One region of the Pseudoduganella sp. genome, then DNA from elsewhere that is predicted to be linked to it. Evidence: riboswitches for the same ligand, from Rfam matches in the RefSeq annotation. Region 1 holds a riboswitch; each other region holds the start of a gene.

What was found. A riboswitch is a leader RNA that binds a small molecule or an ion and turns the genes downstream of it on or off. The one in region 1 is predicted to bind glycine.
Region 2: it holds a riboswitch for glycine, as region 1 does, so the genes downstream of both, gcvT (glycine cleavage system aminomethyltransferase GcvT) here and ACE3TQ_RS23285 (hypothetical protein) in region 1, are expected to answer to the same signal.
Region 3: it holds a riboswitch for glycine, as region 1 does, so the genes downstream of both, ACE3TQ_RS19515 (D-amino acid dehydrogenase) here and ACE3TQ_RS23285 (hypothetical protein) in region 1, are expected to answer to the same signal.

Annotation. Positions count from the first base shown of each region.
Region 1 covers NZ_JAYSCO010000069.1:18,922-25,143, reverse strand. The annotation lists gene ACE3TQ_RS23295 (metallophosphoesterase) at 1-673, shown strand, start outside; gene ACE3TQ_RS23290 (C39 family peptidase) at 689-1,270, opposite strand; gene ACE3TQ_RS23285 (hypothetical protein) at 1,283-1,927, opposite strand; glycine riboswitch at 2,078-2,173, opposite strand; gene ACE3TQ_RS23280 (ABC transporter substrate-binding protein) at 2,345-3,568, shown strand; gene ACE3TQ_RS23275 (carbohydrate ABC transporter permease) at 3,584-4,402, shown strand; gene ACE3TQ_RS23270 (carbohydrate ABC transporter permease) at 4,399-5,244, shown strand; gene ACE3TQ_RS23265 (ABC transporter ATP-binding protein) at 5,249-6,222, shown strand, end outside.
Region 2 covers NZ_JAYSCO010000041.1:375-6,596, reverse strand. The annotation lists gene ACE3TQ_RS18090 (hypothetical protein) at 126-293, shown strand; gene ACE3TQ_RS18085 (ATP-dependent Clp protease proteolytic subunit) at 343-894, opposite strand; gene ACE3TQ_RS18080 (DUF4351 domain-containing protein) at 964-2,022, opposite strand; glycine riboswitch at 2,103-2,188, shown strand; glycine riboswitch at 2,194-2,298, shown strand; gene gcvT (glycine cleavage system aminomethyltransferase GcvT) at 2,345-3,463, shown strand; gene gcvH (glycine cleavage system protein GcvH) at 3,502-3,882, shown strand; partial or broken gene gcvP (aminomethyl-transferring glycine dehydrogenase) at 3,948-6,222, shown strand, end outside.
Region 3 covers NZ_JAYSCO010000047.1:36,569-42,790, forward strand. The annotation lists gene ACE3TQ_RS19495 (efflux RND transporter permease subunit) at 1-1,198, opposite strand, end outside; gene ACE3TQ_RS19500 (efflux RND transporter periplasmic adaptor subunit) at 1,211-2,401, opposite strand; gene tal (transaldolase) at 2,523-3,452, opposite strand; gene ACE3TQ_RS19510 (hypothetical protein) at 3,574-3,948, shown strand; glycine riboswitch at 3,985-4,071, shown strand; gene ACE3TQ_RS19515 (D-amino acid dehydrogenase) at 4,100-5,500, shown strand; gene ACE3TQ_RS19520 (diguanylate cyclase domain-containing protein) at 5,510-6,222, opposite strand, start outside.

The sequences.
Region 1 (6,222 bases):
TCACGAACAGTACATCCTGCGCGGGAACACGACGCGCGCCCACCTGGAACACTTGTATGCGCTGAACCACCTGGGCGGGCCGGTGGCGGCATTCTCCGGCGATACCGTGATCGGCGCCTGGCTGCGCGCGCAGCCAGTGGTGCTGCAGATGGGCAGCGTGCTGTTCACGCACGGCGGCATCAGCAAGGCGACGGCCGATAGCGGCCTGACGGTTCCGCAGCTGAACGAAGCCATGCGCAACTACTGGCGCGGCGCGCCGTCGGCCAAGCCGGCGCTGGACGCGGTGCTGGGGCAGGGCGGCGTAACCCAATACCGCGGCTACCTGGATGAGGCGGATGGCCTGGCCAGCGCCGAGGATGTGCAGCATGTGCTGAACCGCTTCGGCGCCAGCACGGTGGTGGTGGGGCATACCCTGGTCGACAAGGTGACCATGCTGCACGGCGGCCGGGTGATCGCGGTGGATGTGAATACCAACGAAGCCGCCGATGAGGCGCTGGTGTTCGAGGACGGCAAACCGCGCGTGGTGGCCGTGGTGGACCGCGGCCTGCCGCCGGAGCAGAAGGCGCGCGGCCAGCAGCGCGATTTCCGCTTTGCCGCCGCCGCCGACTGGCGTGCGCTGGCCAGCACGGCATGGCGCGCCGTCGAACTGGCGCGCCTGCCGCATCCGTATTAACCAAGGTTAAATGGCTTAGGGACTGACGTTCATGCGCTGCGTGTGGGTCCAGTTATGGTCCGATGCGCTGACGGCGGACGCGAAGGTGCGGTAGGTCTGTCCTTCGCCGGGCCACGGGTTCATGATGTAAATGTAGTTGGTGCCGTTATAGGTTTCATAGCCGCGGCCCACCATGATATGCCCGCCGCCATTGGTCCAGCCGTAGCGGATGACGAAGGGACGGTTGGCGTTGATCTCCGTGACCACCGAATTCCACGACAGGTAGTTGTTGATCGCGGTATTCGGCACGCCCCAGTTGGACAGGATGTTCTGCACGCTGCCCGAGCTGCCGTACATGCTGTTGGGGCGGTTGGCGTAGCTGTTCCAGTCGAAGGTGCCGTTGCCGCAGGCGTAGTTGATGCCGTAGGCCCAGTTCACGATCTGGCACTGGCTCGGCGTGCGGTTGTACACCGCCAGCACGGCCTTGCTCGACGCCGACCAGCACCACTGGCTGTGTTCCTGCGTCGTCAGCGGCACGTTCAGGGTGCGCCACTGCGCGAAAGCGGAGGGCAGGGCCAGTGCCAGCATGGCGCCGGCCAGGATTTTTGCGATGTTCATGTGTGTCCCTCCTTAGCGGAATGCTTCGACATTGGTTTTGACTGCGGCGCGCAGCGGCTCAAGCAGTTCGGCGCCATCGACCAGCTGGCTGCCGGCCTTCTTCAGCAGCAGCGATTCGCGTGCCGAATGCAGCGGCGCGAACTTGGCGCGGTCGACTTCCAGCAAGTCGGAGCGGGCCTGGTAGATGCGGATGAAACGCAGGTTGGAGCGCGCGCCGTTGCCATGCGCGTTGGCGGCGGCATCCACGTCCTTGGCCAGCACCGCGCCGCCATAGGCCACGGTTTCAAAGCGGCCGTTCACCTGCTGCACAGTGGCCAGCCCGATCGGCTTGCCGCGCAGGGAAATGACGAAGCGCCACTCGCCCGTGGGCCGGGCCAGCGCGGACAGGTCGCCGCGCGCCAGCAGCTCTTTCGGGTCGATGGTGTAGACCTGGAAGCCGTGGCTGACCGTGGCTTGCTTCAAGTCGCCGACATCGGTGATATCGAGCGGGAAGTCGGCCGGCGCGCTGCCGGGGCGTATGGCCTGCTGGTGCTCGGCGAATTGCACGAGGCCGCGTTTGGCAGCCTGCAAGGCCGCGCCGTTGTCTGCTTTTGCCAGGAACGGCACGGCCATCATCGCTGCGCAGGCAATGCGCAGCCAGAGTCGATGCGTATGCATGTGACTACTCCTCTGAAGGTTGATCAGATGTTGAAAGGTGCGTGGGATCGCCCCCTCTGTGCTGGACCTGAGAGTTTCACAGGCATGGCGGCCTGCTTGCTCCTTCGGTGCGCCAGCCTTGGAGCGCTGGCGGCTCTTCAGAGTTGTGAAAACACGCGACCGGTCCTTTGGCCTGAGAGATTCCGGGGGCGGGCTTGCTCCTTCGGCGTTGTCCATGGGTGGGACAAACTCTCCCGATCGCGCGGCCGGTATGCACCGGCAGCGAAATCAGCATAGCGCATGGATTTATACGGTTTCAATCGTTTTCCGCATGCCGTTGCGTTTTCGCCATTACTGTAGTTCCTGCTATCCTGTTGACACTTTCACAGGAAATTGGTAACGTTTCCAAAAAAGTCGCAGCACATAACAGGAGACACGATGTACAAGCAGTTATTCGCCTGCGCGCTGGCGCTGGGCGCCGCCCCAGTGCAGGCGGGCGGGCAGAGCGCGGAAGTGATCCACTGGTGGACCTCGGGCGGCGAATCGGCTGCCGTCAAGCAGCTGGCCAATGCCTATCGCGCAGCCGGCGGCAACTGGATCGACACGGCGATTGCCGGCGGCGACCAGGCGCGCGCCGTGACCCTGAACCGCATGGTGGGCGGCAAGGCGCCGACGGCGGCGCAGTTCAACATCTCCAAACAGTTCGTCGACATCGTGGACCAGGAAATGCTGGTGCCGCTGGACGACGTGGCGCGCCAGCAGCAGTGGGACAAGATGCTGCCGGAGCCGATCGTGAATGCCATCCGCATCGACGGCCATTACTACGCCATGCCGATGAATATCCATATGCAGACCTGGATCTGGTATTCCAAGGCGGCGTTCAGGAAAGCGGGCATCGAGAAGGAGCCGGCCAGCGTGGACGAACTGTTCGCTGCACTGGACAAGCTGAAAGCCGCCGGCCTGGTGCCGCTGGCGCACGGCGGCCAGGCGTGGCAGGAGCACATCCTGTTCGCCGCCATGCTGGCCAACATCGGCGGCCGCCAGCTCTACCTGCAGGTGCTGCGCGACCGCGACCAGCGCGCCATCAATTCCGAGGCGGTGCGCAAGGTGTTGCTGGCGTACAAGCGGCTGCAATCGTATGTCGATCCCGCCGCGCCGGGCCGCAACTGGAACGACGCCACCGCCATGCTGGTCAGCGGCAAGGCGGGCGTGCAGATCATGGGCGACTGGGCCAAGGGTGAATTCAGCAATGCGAAGATGGAGCCCGGCGTGCATTACGGCTGCATTCCCGGCCTGGGCGCGGCCGCGCCTTACCTGATCCAGGGCGACGCATTCGTGTTCCCGCGCTCGGACAAGGCGGACGTGCAGAAGGCGCAGAAACTGATGGCGACCGTGCTGCTGGCGCCCGCCACGCAAGCGAGCTTCAACAAGCTGAAAGGCTCGGTGCCGCCGCGCGTCGACGCCGACACCAGCCAGCTCGACGCCTGCGCGCGCGCCGGCGCCGCCATCATGCGCGACCGCAACCGCCAGGTGGGCGCGCCGGAAATCTACCTGACGCCCGACCAGAACGGCGCCGTGCAGGATGCGCTGACCGCGTACTGGAATACTTCCATGCCGGTGGAAAAGGCGCAGAAGGCGCTGGCCGCAGCGCTGAGGAATTAAGCGGTGCGCCGGGCCATGTCCTACGCAGCGCTGCTGCCGATGCTGCTGACGGTGTGCGTGGGCTACCTCGGCTCCTTCGCCTGGACCTTCTACGTATCGCTCACCAGCTCGCGCAGCATTGCCACCAGCAAGCTGGTCGGCCTGGCGCAGTACGAGCGCCTGTTCGGCAACGAGCGCTGGCTGCTGTCGCTGCACAACCTGGCCCTGTACGGCGTGCTGTTCATCGTGGCCTGCATGGTGATCGGCTTCCTGCTGGCGGCGGCGATCGACCGCCAGGTGGCGGGCGAGGGCGCGCTGCGCACGGTGTTCCTGTACCCGTATGCGATGTCCTTTGTGGCCACCGGCCTGGTGTGGCAATGGATACTGACCCCGGGCGGCATTCCCGGCGTTGAGCTGGACTGGCTGGTGGACCAGGACATGGTGGTCTACACCGTGGTGCTGGCATCCGTGTGGCAGGCTTCGGGCTTCGTCATGGCGCTGATGCTGGCCGGGCTGCGCGGCGTCGATCCGGAAATCTGGAAGGCGGCGCGGCTGGACGGCATACCCGTGTGGCGCGTCTACCTGTCCATTGTGCTGCCGATGCTGGCGCCGACGCTGGCGACGGTATTCATCCTGCTGGCGACCATGGTGGTCAAACTGTACGACGCGGTCGTGTCGATGACCCAGGGCGGCCCCGGCACGGCGAGCGAAGTGCCGGCCAAGTTCATCATGGACCACCTGTTCCTGCGCGCGAACATCGGCCTGGCATCGGCCGGCGCCGTGGTGTTGCTGCTGACGGTGCTGGCCTTGCTGGCGCCGTGGGCTTATGCCCGCAGCAGGAAGGGGGCGGCATGAAGGTGGCGCGTTTCGGCCTGTACGCCTTCCTCGCCAGCGCGGCGCTGTTCTTCCTGCTGCCGCTGTATGTGATGCTGGCCACCTCGCTGAAGCCGATGGATGAAATCCGGCTCGGGAATATTTTCGCCTTGCCGCTGGCGCCCACGCTGGACGCCTGGCGCGCGGCCTGGAGCGAGGCCTGCACCGGCGCCGCCTGCGAGGGCGTGCAGGGCGGCTTCTGGAATTCGGTGCGCATCGCGGTGCCGGGCACGCTTATCCCGATCGCGCTGGGCGCGCTGAACGGCTATGCGCTGTCGTTCTGGCGCCCGCGCGGCGCCAACGTCCTGTTCGGCATCCTGCTGCTGGGCGCATTCGTGCCGGTGCAGGTGATGATTTATCCGCTGGTGCGCATGATGGCGGGCCTGGGCGTGTTCGGCACGCTGCCGGCGATCGTGCTGGTGCACCTGGTGTTCGGCATGCCGGTACTGACGCTGTTGTTCCGCAATTACTACGCGGCGCTGCCGCAGGAGCTGTTCCATGCGGCGCGCATCGACGGCGGCGGTTTCTGGCGCATCTTCTGGCACGTGATGCTGCCGCTGTCGGTGCCGATGCTGGTCGTCGCGGCCATCATGCAGCTGACCGGGGTGTGGAACGATTACATCCTCGGCCTGGTGTTCGCGGGGCGCGACAACCTGCCGATGACGGTGCAGCTGAATAACGTGATCAATACGACGACGGGAACCCGTCTTTACAACGTCAATATGGCCGCCACGATCCTGACGGCGCTGGTGCCACTGGCGGTCTACTTCTTGTCCGGCCGCTGGTTCGTGCGCGGCATCGCCGCCGGCGCTGTGAAAGGTTGAACGGATGTCCAAGGTAAGCCTGAAAAAACTGAGCATCACCCTGGGCGGCAACGCCATTATCCGCGCGCTGGACCTGGAGGTGGAGGAGGGCGAGTTCCTGGTGCTGCTGGGGCCTTCCGGCTGCGGCAAGTCCACGCTGCTGCACAGTATTGCGGGCCTGGTGGAGACCAGCGGCGGCGCGGTTGAAATCGGCGGCAAGGATATGTCGCGCACCGACCCGAGCGAGCGGGGCATCGGCATGGTGTTCCAGTCGTATGCGCTGTACCCGACCATGACGGTGGAGAAGAACATGTCCTTCGGCCTGCGCATTGCGGGCGTGCCGAAGGCCGAGATCAAGCGCCGTGTGGCGCGCGTGGCATCCATGCTGCACCTGGGCGAGCTGCTGGAGCGCAAGCCGGCGGCCTTGTCCGGCGGCCAGCGGCAGCGGGTGGCGATCGGGCGCGCGCTCGTGCGCGAGGCGGGCGTCTACCTGTTCGACGAGCCCTTGTCCAACCTGGACGCCAAGCTGCGCACCGACCTGCGGCGCGAACTCAAGCTGCTGCACCAGCAGCTGGGCGCGACCATGATCTATGTGACGCACGACCAGGTCGAGGCGATGACGCTGGCCAGCCGTATCGTGGTGATGCGCGCGGGCGAGATCCAGCAGGTCGGCACGCCGGCCGAGGTCTACGAGCGGCCGGCCAACCTGTTCGTGGCCGGCTTCCTGGGCGCGCCGGCGATGAACTTCGTCGCGGGCGAGGTCGATGCGGGCGGCACGTTCACCGGCGGCGCGCTGCAGCTGGCGCTGGACGGCGCTCCCCTTGGCGCTGCCCCCGGCGGCGCGCGGCGCGCCGTGCTGGGCGTGCGTCCGGAGCATATCGCGCTGGCGCCGGCGGCCGTTGGCGCGGGCGGCCCCGGGCTGCAGGGCAGGGTGACGCTGGTGGAGCCGATGGGCGCGCACCGCGTGGTGTGGCTCGACTGCGGCGGCCAACAGCTGTC
Region 2 (6,222 bases), on a different contig from region 1:
CACAGTTGCGTTTACACCAACAAAGTGCAAGGCCTAGTCCTACAAGGCCTGCGCTTGTATTCCGATACACCTTTACTATTGCACAAAGCATGATGAAGCTCCCATCCTTTTGAAAGGGAGCTGTCATGAAATCGAAGCAAAAATCCAGCAAGCAGGGTTCGAGTTCCGGCACCCGCCAGTCGGCCGACCAGGGATCGCGCTCGGGCGCACAGCAGGCCAATGAGCAGTCGGATACCGGCCGCCAGGCCAAGACCGACAAGAAAACGCCCGCCAGCCGCAGCGGAAAGCGCTGATTGACTGGCGCCGGCCACGGCCTGGCAGATCCCTGCCAGGCCCTTTGCCTTATATATTGGTGACGCGCTTGCCCTTGGGCGGGCGGAAGTCGGCCACTTCGTTGATCAGGCCCACTTTGGCCGCATCGGTGGCGGTCAGGTGCAGGTCCGAATAGGCGTGGATGTTCCAGTGTTCGTCCGTCAACTGGACATGCTTGCGCAGGATCGCCTCGGTGCGGGCATCGTCCGCCTGCAAGCCTTCCACGATAATGCGCAGCGCGTCGGGCCGGGCGCCATGCGGCGCGCTGGCATGCGATTTGTGCACCATGAAGCGCGCGGTTTCGCTGGCATAGCGCTCACTCCCCGACAGGAACAGGATTACCGCAATCGACGCCACCGCCCCACCGTTATAGGTGATGATCTTGATCGGCAGGTTGCGCAGGTAGTTGTGCAGGCACAGGCCATCGCTGACGTAGCCGCCGTTGGACTGGATCAGGATATGGGCGGTTTCAATGCCGTCTTCCGTCATGTCCGCCACCGCATCAAAGACGCGGTGCACCATGTCGCTGTTCACGTCACCGGACAGGGTAAACCAGGCCGCCTTGTCTTCTTTTTCGCTCATGGTCGCTCCACTTATGGCTATGGATGGAAAGGCCATTCTAGCGCAGGCGCGCTCCTTGCTACGCCCGCATCACTCCTCCGTGACTTCGGCCAGCGTCCCTGCCCCTACGGCCCGGCGCACCCAACGCGACAATTGCTCATGCGACGCTCCTTGCAGCCGCTGCCGCACGACCTCCGGCAGCGGACCGAAACGCAAGGAAAGGAACTCTTCCAGCATCTGGCGCCGCCCCTCAAGCTGACCGTCTCGCAGCCCTGCTTGCCTGCCCTCTTGCCTGCCCTCTTGCCTGCCCTCTTGCCGGCCCTCCTGCAGGCCAGCTTGCCTGCCCTCTTGCCGCCCCTCATGCAAGCCGATTTGCCAACCCTCCTGGCGCCCCTCAAGCAGCCCCTGCTGCCGCCCCTCGCGCACCATACTATGAACATAAGGCATTTTCGTACTCCTTTCCAAGTCTCGCAGGAAGTCTCGATAGCTCGCCTCCTGCTCACTGGGTAGCCGCATCAACCAGTCTAGTACATTGAGAAAATCGAGGATGCGCTGCTGCCCCCACCCCAGGCCATACGCACGGCGTGTCAGGAGCGTCTTCACGACAAGACGCGCCGCCGGATTACGCTTGGTGCGCATGGTCGCAAAATGCGCCTCGGCAAACAGGGCAAAGAAGTTCGCCGCCAGCCCCGGCGCCACAGGAACGAAGTCCAGCAGCTTCACCACATTGAACTCAAAGCGCACCCTTGTCCCCCATACATCCCAGGAAAAGTCGCTCGGCCGCCAGCGCGGGCTGCGGTCAGCCAGCACAGCAATGCTGAACACCGGAGCAGCATACCGGTCGAACAGGCGCCCCCAACAGGTGAACATACGCTCCGCAAACCCGCGCTGCCGCGACAGCTGGATCTCGATATGGATAAACATCTCGCGCCCATCGCGCAACTGCACACGCACCAGCTTGTCCAACCGCCGCAAGCCCGTCTTTGCGTCACGCACCACCTGGCGCAATTCCTGGTCGCGGAATTCCGGCTCCACCGACCAGTCGATTTCTGCAGCCAACCCTGGGCAAAACAGCATAATAAAATCCCAGATATACCGTTCGAGACCGGCCTTCCAAGGGTTGTCATAGTCGTCATTTAGCGTTTCCATGCCCCTTTGACCAGCGTCCCGGCGCCGAGTTCCCACCAGCCCGCAAGATTGACTTTATTGCCCTCCTGTCATATAGTCCCAAGTCTTGATCGGGAGAGACCAGCACAGGCTGGCGCCGAAGGGGCATAACCCAGAAACTCTCAGGCAAAAGGACCGGTCAGGGGCCCGATAGGGCTGAACTCTGGAGAGCGGCCCGCCACAGCGCAGGGCCCACCGAAGGGGCGTGCGGGAATACCTTCCCGCTATCTCTCAGGTACCAAGGACAGAGGGGTAGGCGAAATTACGTTCAGTTAACACCCTACTCTTAAGGCCCGAGGTATCAATGACGCTCAAAGCAACCCCACTCAATAACGCTCATCGTGCCCTCGGCGCCCGTATGGTCGACTTCGGCGGCTGGGACATGCCGGTCAACTACGGCTCCCAGATCGAAGAACACCACGCCGTGCGCACCGACGTCGGCATGTTCGACGTGGCCCACATGTGCGTGGTGGACCTGAAAGGCGCGAACGTGCGCTCCTTCCTGCGCGGCCTGATCGCCAACAACGTCGACAAGCTGCAGGTATCGGGCAAGGCCCTGTACTCCTGCATGCTGACCCCGGAAGGCACCGTCATCGACGACCTGATCGTCTACTTCATCAACGAAGAATGGTTCCGCCTGGTGGTCAACGCCGGCACCGCTGAAAAAGACGTGGCCTGGATGAACCAGCAGAACGCCGCCACCGGCGCCGGCATCACCATCACCCAGCGCCGCGACGGCGAAGGCGCGATGGCCCTGATCGCCGTGCAAGGCCCGAACGCCCGCGCCAAGGTATGGGAAGTGATCCCTGAAGCGAAGGCGCCAACCGCCGAAATGAAACCATTCAACGTAGCGCTGGTGCCAAGCACCGCCTTCGGCGAAGCCATGGTGGCCCGCACCGGCTACACCGGTGAAGACGGTTTCGAAATCGGCGTGCCAGCCGACCAGGCTGAAAAACTGTGGAACGCCCTGAACGCCGCCGGCGTGAAGCCTGCAGGCCTGGGCGCGCGCGACACCCTGCGCCTGGAAGCCGGCATGAACCTGTACGGCCAGGACATGGACGAAACCGTGAACCCCCTGGACGCCGGCCTGGCCTGGACCATCGACCTGGTGGCCGAGCGCGACTTCATCGGCAAAGCGGCCCTGCAAGCCAAAGGCCAGAACGCCCAGTTCGTGGGCCTGATCCTGCGCGAAAAAGGCGGCGTGCTGCGCGCCCACCAGAAAGTCATCGCCGCCAACGGCGAAGCAGGCGAAATCACCTCCGGCACCTTCTCCCCGACCATGCAACAGGCGATCGCGCTGGCGCGCGTGCCGATGGGCGTGCAGGTCGGCGACACCGTGCACGTTGAGATCCGCGACAAGAAGCTGGCTGCCACCGTGGTCAAGCTGCCTTTCGTCCGTAACGGTAAAATCCTGGTTGCTTGACCAGAAACTGAACAACATCACCTAGCCTTGGAGCCAATATGAGCAACATTCCAGCAGACCTGAAGTACACCGAGTCCCACGAGTGGGTACGCGCTGAAGCAGACGGCACCGTGACCGTCGGCATTACCGCCTTCGCGCAAGACGCACTGGGCGACATCGTGTTCGTCGAGCTGCCGAAAGTCGGCCAGACCTACGACGCCGGCGCCGACGCCGCCGTGGTGGAATCGGTCAAAGCCGCATCCGACATCTACGCACCGATCGCCGGTGAAGTGGTGGCCGTGAACGAAGACGTGGCCGGCGCACCAGAGTCGATCAACGCCGACGCCTACGCTGCCTGGCTGTTCAAGATCAAGCCAAGCGATGCCGGCGCCATCAACGGCCTGCTGGACGCAGCAGCCTACGGCAAAGTAGCACAGTAAACACCGCATCATCGGGCCGGCTCCATGCCGGCCCTTTCCACATTCTGGCCAAGAGATTTTTCACCATGACCCGCACCAGCCTGACCCAACTTGAAGCCCGCGATGCCTTCATCGCCCGCCACATCGGCCCGGACGCCAACGAACAGCAGCAAATGCTGGACGTTCTCGGCTACGCCACCCGCGCCGCCCTGATCGATGCCATCGTCCCGCCGGGCATCCGCAACAAGAACGAACTGCCACTGGGCCAGTTCTTCCAGCCGCTGCCGGAGAACGAAGCACTGGCCAAGCTGAAAGGCATCGCTTCCAAGAACAAGGTGCTGAAATCCCTGATCGGCCAGGGCTACTACAACGCCCACACCCCGGGCGTGATCCTGCGTAACATCTTCGAAAACCCAGCCTGGTACACCGCCTACACCCCGTATCAGCCAGAGATTTCCCAGGGCCGCCTGGAAGCGATCCTGAACTTCCAGCAGACCCTGATCGACCTGACCGGCATGGCCATCGCCAACTCGTCCATGCTGGACGAAGGCACCGCCGCGGCCGAAGCCATGACCCTGATCCAGCGCGTCGGCAAGTCCAAGTCGAACACCTTCTACGTCGCCAACGACGTGCTGCCGCAGACCCTGGAAGTGGTGCAGACCCGCGCCGAGCCGCTGGGCATCACCGTCAAGACCTTCGACCCGGCCGAACTGGCTGGCGTGACCGACGCCTTCGGCGTGCTGCTGCAGTACCCAGGCGTGAACGGCGTGGTGCGCGACTACCGCGCCGCCGTTGAAACCGTGAAGGCCACCGGCGCCATGGTGATCGTGGCTGCCGACCTGCTGGCCCTGACCATGCTGACCCCTCCAGGCGAATGGGGTGCCGACGTTGTAGTCGGCAACTCGCAGCGCTTCGGCGTACCGCTGGGCTTCGGCGGCCCGCACGCCGGCTACATGGCCACCCGCGACGAGTACAAGCGCTCCATGCCGGGCCGCCTGGTCGGCGTGACCGTGGACCAGAACGGCAACAAAGCCTACCGCCTGGCCCTGCAGACCCGCGAACAGCACATCCGCCGCGAAAAAGCGACCTCCAACATCTGTACCGCACAGGTACTGCTGGCCGTGATGGCCTCCATGTACGCCGTCTACCACGGCCCGAAAGGCCTGAAGCAGATCGCGGAGCGCACCCACCGCTACACCGGCATCCTGGCTGCCAACCTGAAGTCGCTGGGCTACTCGGTCAACGACACCTTCTTCGACACCCTGACCATCGCCACCGACAAGGCCGACGCGCTGCACGCAGCCGCTGTTGCCGCCGGCATCAATCTGCGCAAGATCGACAGCCGCCACATCGGCGTATCGCTGGACGAAACCTGCGACCGCGACACCCTGGCAGCACTGTGGAATGTATTCAGCGGCGGCAAGGCTGCCCCTGATTTCGACGCTGTCGAAGCAAGCGTGGACCGCAACTTCCCGGAAGCGCTGGTGCGTACCTCCGCCTACCTGGAGCACCCGACCTTCAACCGCTACCACAGCGAAACCGAAATGCTGCGCTACCTGCGTTCCCTGGCCGACAAGGACCTGGCGCTGGACCGCACCATGATCCCGCTGGGTTCCTGCACCATGAAGCTGAACGCCACCAGCGAAATGATCCCGGTGACCTGGCCGGAGTTCTCGACCATCCACCCGTTCGCGCCAGCCGACCAGACCGTGGGCTACCGCGAAATGATCGCCCAGCTGGAAGAGATGCTGTGCGCCGTGACCGGCTACGCCGCCGTCTCGCTGCAGCCTAACGCCGGTTCGCAGGGCGAATACGCCGGCCTGCTGGTGATCAAGAAGTACCACGAATCGCGCGGCGAAGGCCACCGCAACATCTGCCTGATCCCATCCTCGGCACACGGCACCAACCCTGCTTCCGCCGCCATGGTCGGCATGCAGGTGGTGGTCACCGCCTGCGACGACAAGGGCAACGTGGACCTGGCCGACCTGAAAGCCAAAGCCGAACAGCACTCCAAGAACCTGGCCTGCGTGATGGTGACCTACCCATCCACCCACGGCGTGTTCGAAGACGGCATCACCGAACTGTGCGACATCATCCACAAGCACGGCGGCCAGGTGTACGTGGACGGCGCCAACATGAACGCACTGGTTGGCGTAGCCGGCCCAGGCTCGTTCGGCGGCGACGTGTCCCACCTGAACCTGCACAAGACTTTCTGCATCCCGCACGGCGGTGGCGGCCCAGGCGTCGGCCCGATCGGCGTTGGCGCCCACCTGGCTAAGTTCCTGCCGAACCAGCGCTCCAACGGCTACGTACGCAGCGAAGACGGCATCGGCTCGATCTCGGCCGCACCGTTCGGCTCCG
Region 3 (6,222 bases), on a different contig from region 1:
GCACCATGCCGAACATGGTCAGCACGTTGATCGAGAAGCCGAACACCTGCATGGCGGCGAAAGTGCCCATCAGCGCAATCGGCACCACGATGGTCGGGATCAGGGTGTAGCGGATGTTCTGCAGGAAGACGTACATCACCAGGAACACCAGCGCCACCGCTTCCAGCAGGGTCTTGACCACTTCCTCGATGGAGATCTTGACGAACAGCGAGGTGTCGTACGGCACGGTGTACTTCAGGCCGGGCGGGAAGTACTTCTGCAGCTCGTCCATTTTCTCGCGCACGATGGTGGCGGTGGCCAGTGCATTGCCGGTCAGCGACTGCTGCACGGCGATGGCGACGAACGGTTCGCCGTTCAGGCGCGCGCTGACGCGGTAGCTGGCGCCGCCCAGCTCCAGGCGGGCCACGTCGCGCAGGCGGACCAGCGAGCCGTCGCGGTTGGCGCGCAGCACGATCTTGCCGAACTCCTCCACCGAGCTCAGTTGGCCGGTCACCACCACCGGCGCGAACCAGGTCTGGGCGCGCGGGTTGGGCAGGTCGCCCACCGTGCCGGCCGCCACCTGCGCGTTTTGCTGGCGGATGGCCGTGGTGACGTCGCCCATATTGAGCTTGTAGCCGGTCAGCTTGTCGGGATCGACCCAGACCCGCATCGAGCGTTCGGTGCCGAACAGTTCGGCCTGGCCGACGCCGGGCAGGCGCTTGATCTCGTTGACCACGTTGCGCGCCAGGTAGTCGCCGATGGCCGTGGTGTCCATGCTGCCGTCGGTGGAGGAGGCGCCGACGAACATCAGGATGTTGGAGCGCGCCTTGTTGACCTGCACGCCCTGCTGGATCACCGCCTGCGGCAGGCGCGATTCGACGCGCTTGATGCGGTTCTGCACGTCCACCGCCGCCAGGTCGGGATTGGTGCCGGGCTGGAAGGTGACGGTGATGCTGACCGAGCCGTTCGAGTCGCTCTGCGATTCAACGTATTGCAGGCCGTCGGCGCCGTTCATCTCCTGCTCGATGACCGAGGTGACGGCGTCGTCCAGCACCTGGGCCGAGGCGCCCGGGTAGGCGGCGCTGATGACGATGGATGGCGGTGCGATGGTCGGGTATTGCGCCACCGGCAGCACGGTGATCGCCAGCGCCCCGCCGAGCAGGATGAAGAGGGCGATCACCCACGCGAAGACGGGGCGGTCGATGAAGAATTTTGCCATGGGGCGGCCCCTTTATTTGGCCGCCGGGGCGGATGCGGCAGGCGCACTGCCTGCGGGGCCGCCTGCCGGGCCTTTCCACGGCACCGGGTTGACGGTACCGCCCGGCTTGGTCTTCTGGAAGCCTTCCACGATGACGCGCTCGCCGCCCTTCAGGCCGGAGCTGACCACCCAGCTGCCGCCGGCCGCCGCGTCGGCCTTGACCGGCACCGAGGACACCTTGTTGTCGCTGCCCACCACCAGCACCGACGCGCCTTCCGCGCCGCGCACCACGGCCTGCTGCGGCACCGTGATGGCGGCCTCGTTCACGCCTTGCTCCAGGCGCGCCCGCACGTACATGCCCGGCAGCAGGATGCGCTCGGGGTTGGGGAATTCGGCGCGCATCGACACTGCGCCGGACGATTCGTCCACCGCCACATCGGAGAACAGCAGCTTGCCGGCGCGCGGGTATTCCTGCCCATCCTCGGTCAGCAGGGTGACGCGCGCCTGGTCCTTGCCGGCGCTCTTCAACGTGCCCTTGGCCAGCGCCTGTTTCAGGCGCAGCAGCTCGGCCGAGGACTGGGTGATGGTGACGTAGATCGGGTCGAGCTGCTGCACGGTGGCCATCGGCGTCGCCTCGTTCTGGCCCACCAGGGCGCCCTCGGTCACCAGCGCGCGCCCGACGCGGCCCGAGATCGGCGCCGTCACGGTGGCGTAGCCCAGGGTCAGGCCGGCATTCTTGCGCGCCGCGCGCGCCGACTGCAGCTCGGCGCCGGCCTGCTTCTGCGCCGTCAGCGCGTCGTCGTACTCCTGCTGGCTGACCGCCTGCGCCGCCAGCAGCGGCTTGTAGCGCCTGGCTTTCAGCTCGGCCTGGGCCAGGTTGGCTTCGGCGCGCGCCACCGCGGCATCGGCGCTTTCCACGTTGGCCTGGAACTGCGCCGGGTCGATGCGGAACAGCACCTCGCCCGCCCGCACGTCGCCGCCCTCCTTGAACACCCGCTGCAGCACGATGCCGGGCGTGCGCGCGCGTACCTGGGCGATGCGCGAGGCCTCGACGCGGCCGGGCAGCTCATTGGTGACAGTGACGGCGCCGGCGCTGGCGGTGATGACGGAAACAGTGGGCGGGGGCGGGGGGCCGTTGCTGGCGTCTTTCTTGTTGCCGCAGGCTGCCAGGATAAGCGACAGGGCGGCTGCCGCCAGGGGCAGGGAGCGCGATACAGGTTTCATTGGGCGTCTCTTCTTGTGGAGTGGGACTGCGCCGAAAATTGTATAACACTGTTAATTGTAACGTTTTGTATAGCAAAAAAGGGCGCCGCAGCGCCCTTTTTCCCTATGCGGCAGGCAGCGCTTAGCGCATGGCCGAGATCATCTGCTTCAGCTTGTTGGAGTCGGCCACGAAGGCGCGGATGCCTTCGGCCAGCTTCTCGGTCGCCATGGCGTCTTCGTTCAGCATGAAGCGGAAGGTCTTCTCGTCCACCGAGATCTTGACCGCCGTGCCGGAATCGGCCGGGTTCAGCTTGCGCTCGACCGGAGCCTGGGTGTCAGCCAGCTTTTGCAGCAGGTCCGGCGAAATGGTCAGCAGGTCGCAGCCCGCCAGTTCCAGGATCTGGCCGGTGTTGCGGAAGGACGCGCCCATCACTTCGGTCTTGTAGCCGAACTTGCGGTAGTAGTTGTAGATGCGCTTGACCGACTGCACGCCCGGATCTTCGGCGCCCTGGTAGTCGATGCCGGTGGACTTCTTGTACCAGTCGTAGATGCGGCCGACGAACGGGGAGATCAGCTGCGAACCCGCTTCCGCGCAGGCGATCGCCTGGCACAGGGAGAACAGCAGGGTCATATTGGTGCGGATGCCTTCCTTCTCCAGCTGCTCGGAGGCGCGGATGCCCTCCCAGGTGGAGGCGATCTTGATCAGCACGCGCTCGCGCGGGATGCCGGCCTTTTCGTACAGCGCGATCAGCTCGCGGCCCTTGGCCACGTTGCCGGCCACGTCGAAGGACAGGGCGGCGTCGATCTCGGTCGAGACGCGGCCCGGCACGTACTTCAGGATCTCGGTGCCGAAGGCGATCAGCAGCTTGTCGATGATGTCGCCGGTGGTGGCGTTCGGGTTGTCGCGCACGGCTTTTTCCAGCAGCGGCTTGTACTCGTCCTTCTGCACCGCCTTCAGGATCAGGGAAGGGTTGGTGGTGGCGTCCTGCGGCGCGTAGGCCTTGATCGACTGGAAGTCGCCGGTGTCGGCAACGACAGTGGTGAATTTCTTGAGTTGTTCGAGCTGGTTCATTGCTGTCCTGGAAACGGTTGGGACCAAAAAAACCTATTGTACTAAATCGGCGCGGCTGTCTATGTTGCGTTTAGAATTAGTGGTATTGGTATTTTCATATCTCATGTCTGGGGAGGCCGCCATGGTTTTGGCTATTGTTGGAGCGCTGCTGCTGGCGCTCGGTTTGTTTTCCGGCGCCGCGCTGGTGTTGTCGCAGCTGGGCGTGGGCGGATTGTCGGCCAGCGCCTCGCTGTGGGTGATGTTCCCGCTGTTTAGCGTGACCGGCTACCTGATGTTCGCCACCGGCGCGCGCGTGGCCAACTTCCGCCTGCTGTCGTTCTCCGTCTCGGTGGCCTTGCTGCTGCTGGCGCTGGGCTGCGCGGCGGTGCTGGTGGCCGACGCCACCGCCCTCATGGCGCTGCAGGGCGGCACCGGCGCGCTGTGGTACGTGCTGCTGATCGCCGGCGTGCTGGGCGCCACCGGCGCCGCCTCGCACGGCAAGGTAGCCGTTCAATAAGAACGGTGGTATGCTGCAGGCCATTAGTTAAAAACTAACGCCAAATCGGGAGAGTTCAGCACAGCTGGCGCCGAAGGAGCAACCACCCCGGAATCTCTCAGGCCACCGGACCGACCAGGCGCAGTACAACTCTGAAGAGTTGCCGGATGCAGTGCCATCCGGCGCACCGAAGGAGCAAGCGGCAGGCGCCGATCGCGCCACGCCGCGAATCTCTCAGGTTCCGTACAGAGGGGGTGTTCGCCGCGCGCGTTGCGCGGCGTCCAACCCCTTTTTGCACTGGGATCGGAACCCCGACATGAAATCAATCGCAGTTATCGGCGGCGGCATCACCGGCGTCACGAGCGCTTACGCCCTGGCGCGGCGCGGCCTGGACGTCACCCTGTTCGAACGCCATCGCTATCCCGCCATGGAAACCTCGTTCGCCAACGGCGGCCAGCTGTCGGCCTCCAACGCGGAGGTATGGAACAGCTGGGGCACGGTGGCCAAAGGCCTGAAGTGGATGCTGCGCAGCGATGCGCCGCTGCTGGTCAATCCGCGGCCGGACTGGCACAAGCTGTCCTGGTTCGCCGAATTCCTGGCCGCCATTCCCCGCTACGAAGCGAACACCGTCGCCAGCGCGCGCCTGGCCATCGCGGCGCGCCAGCACCTGTTCGGCTGGGCGCGTGAGGAAGGCATCCAGTTCGACGAAAAGCAGCAGGGCATCCTGCACATCTACCGCGACAAGGCCGGTTTCGAGCACGCGGCGCAGGTCAGCAAGCTGCTGGCGCAAGGCGGCCTGCAGCGGCGCGCCGTCACCCCGCTCGAGATGCAGGCGATTGAACCGACGCTGGCCGGCCGCTTCTACGGCGGCTTCTTCACCGAGAGCGACAGCACAGGCGATATCCACAAGTTCACGGTCGGCCTGGCGCAGGCGGCGCAGGCGCGCGGCGTGCAAATGCTGTGCGGCGCCGACGTGCGGCGGCTGGAGGCGGGGGAGGACGGCACGCGCGTCGCTTTCGCGATCGACGGTGTCGAGGAAGCGCGCCGCTTCGACGCCGTGGTGGTGTGCGCCGGCACGGCCAGCCGCGCCTTCGCCGCCATGCTGGGCGACCGCGTCAATGTGTATCCGGTGAAGGGCTACTCGATCACCGTCATGCTGGACGATGCGGCCAGCCGCGCCAGCGCCCCCAATGTCAGCCTGCTCGACGACGCCACCAAGCTGGTGAGCAGCCGCCTGGGCGCCGACCGCTTCCGCGTCGCCGGCACGGCCGAGTTCAATGGCTTCAACCGCGACATCCGCGCCGACCGCATCGCGCCGCTGGTGCAATGGGTGCAGCAATGCTTCCCCGGCGTCAGCACGCGCCAGGTGGTGCCGTGGGCCGGGCTGCGGCCAATGATGCCGGACCTGATGCCGCGCGTGGGGCCGGGCAAGCGGCCCGGCGTGTTCTACAACACCGGCCACGGCCACCTGGGCTGGACCATGTCGGCTGCCACGGCCGACCTCATCGCCGGGCAGGTACAGGCCGCGCTGGAATCCGGCGTGCAGCGGCGCCGGGCAGTGCTGGCGGCGTAAAGGCAGGCCTCAGCCGCGCGCCACCACCACGCGGTTGCGGCCCTCGTGCTTGGCGGTGTACAGCGCGCGGTCGGCCGCTTCCAGCAGCGCCTTTGCGTCGTTCAGGCGCTCCCGGTCGAAGCTGGCCACGCCGATGCTCAGGGTCACTTGCGGATGCACGGCCTTGGGCGCGTGCGCCATCTTCAGCGACTCCACGTAGGCGCGGATCACTTCCGCATGCTGGGCCGCCTGTTCCGCCGTGGTATCCGGCAGCACGGCGGCGAACTCCTCGCCGCCGTAGCGCGCCGCCAGGTCGGCCGGGCGCTGCAGGCGCGAAGCGAAGGCCTCCGCCACCAGGGTCAGGCAGGCATCGCCCTGCTGGTGGCCGAAATGGTCGTTATAGGCCTTGAAGGAGTCGATATCCATCAACAGCAGCGAGAGCGGATTGCCCTGGCGGTGGGCGCGCCGCAGCTCGCGATCCAGCGCTACGTCGAAATGGCGGCGGTTGGCGATGCCGGTCAAGCCATCCACATAGGATTGCGCGCGCAAGGCCTCGGCCTGGCCGCGCAGCAGGCGCTCGCGGCCTACGGTGTTGCTGACGTCCGCCACCTCGACCAGGCAAAAGCGCTCCTTGCCCTCACTGAACGGGGTCAGCGTCACCGCCTGCTCGATGCGTTCACCGCCCCAGGTGCCCGCGGCAAAGAGCGGGAACGGCGAACGGTTCTGGTTCTGCGGCAGCACAG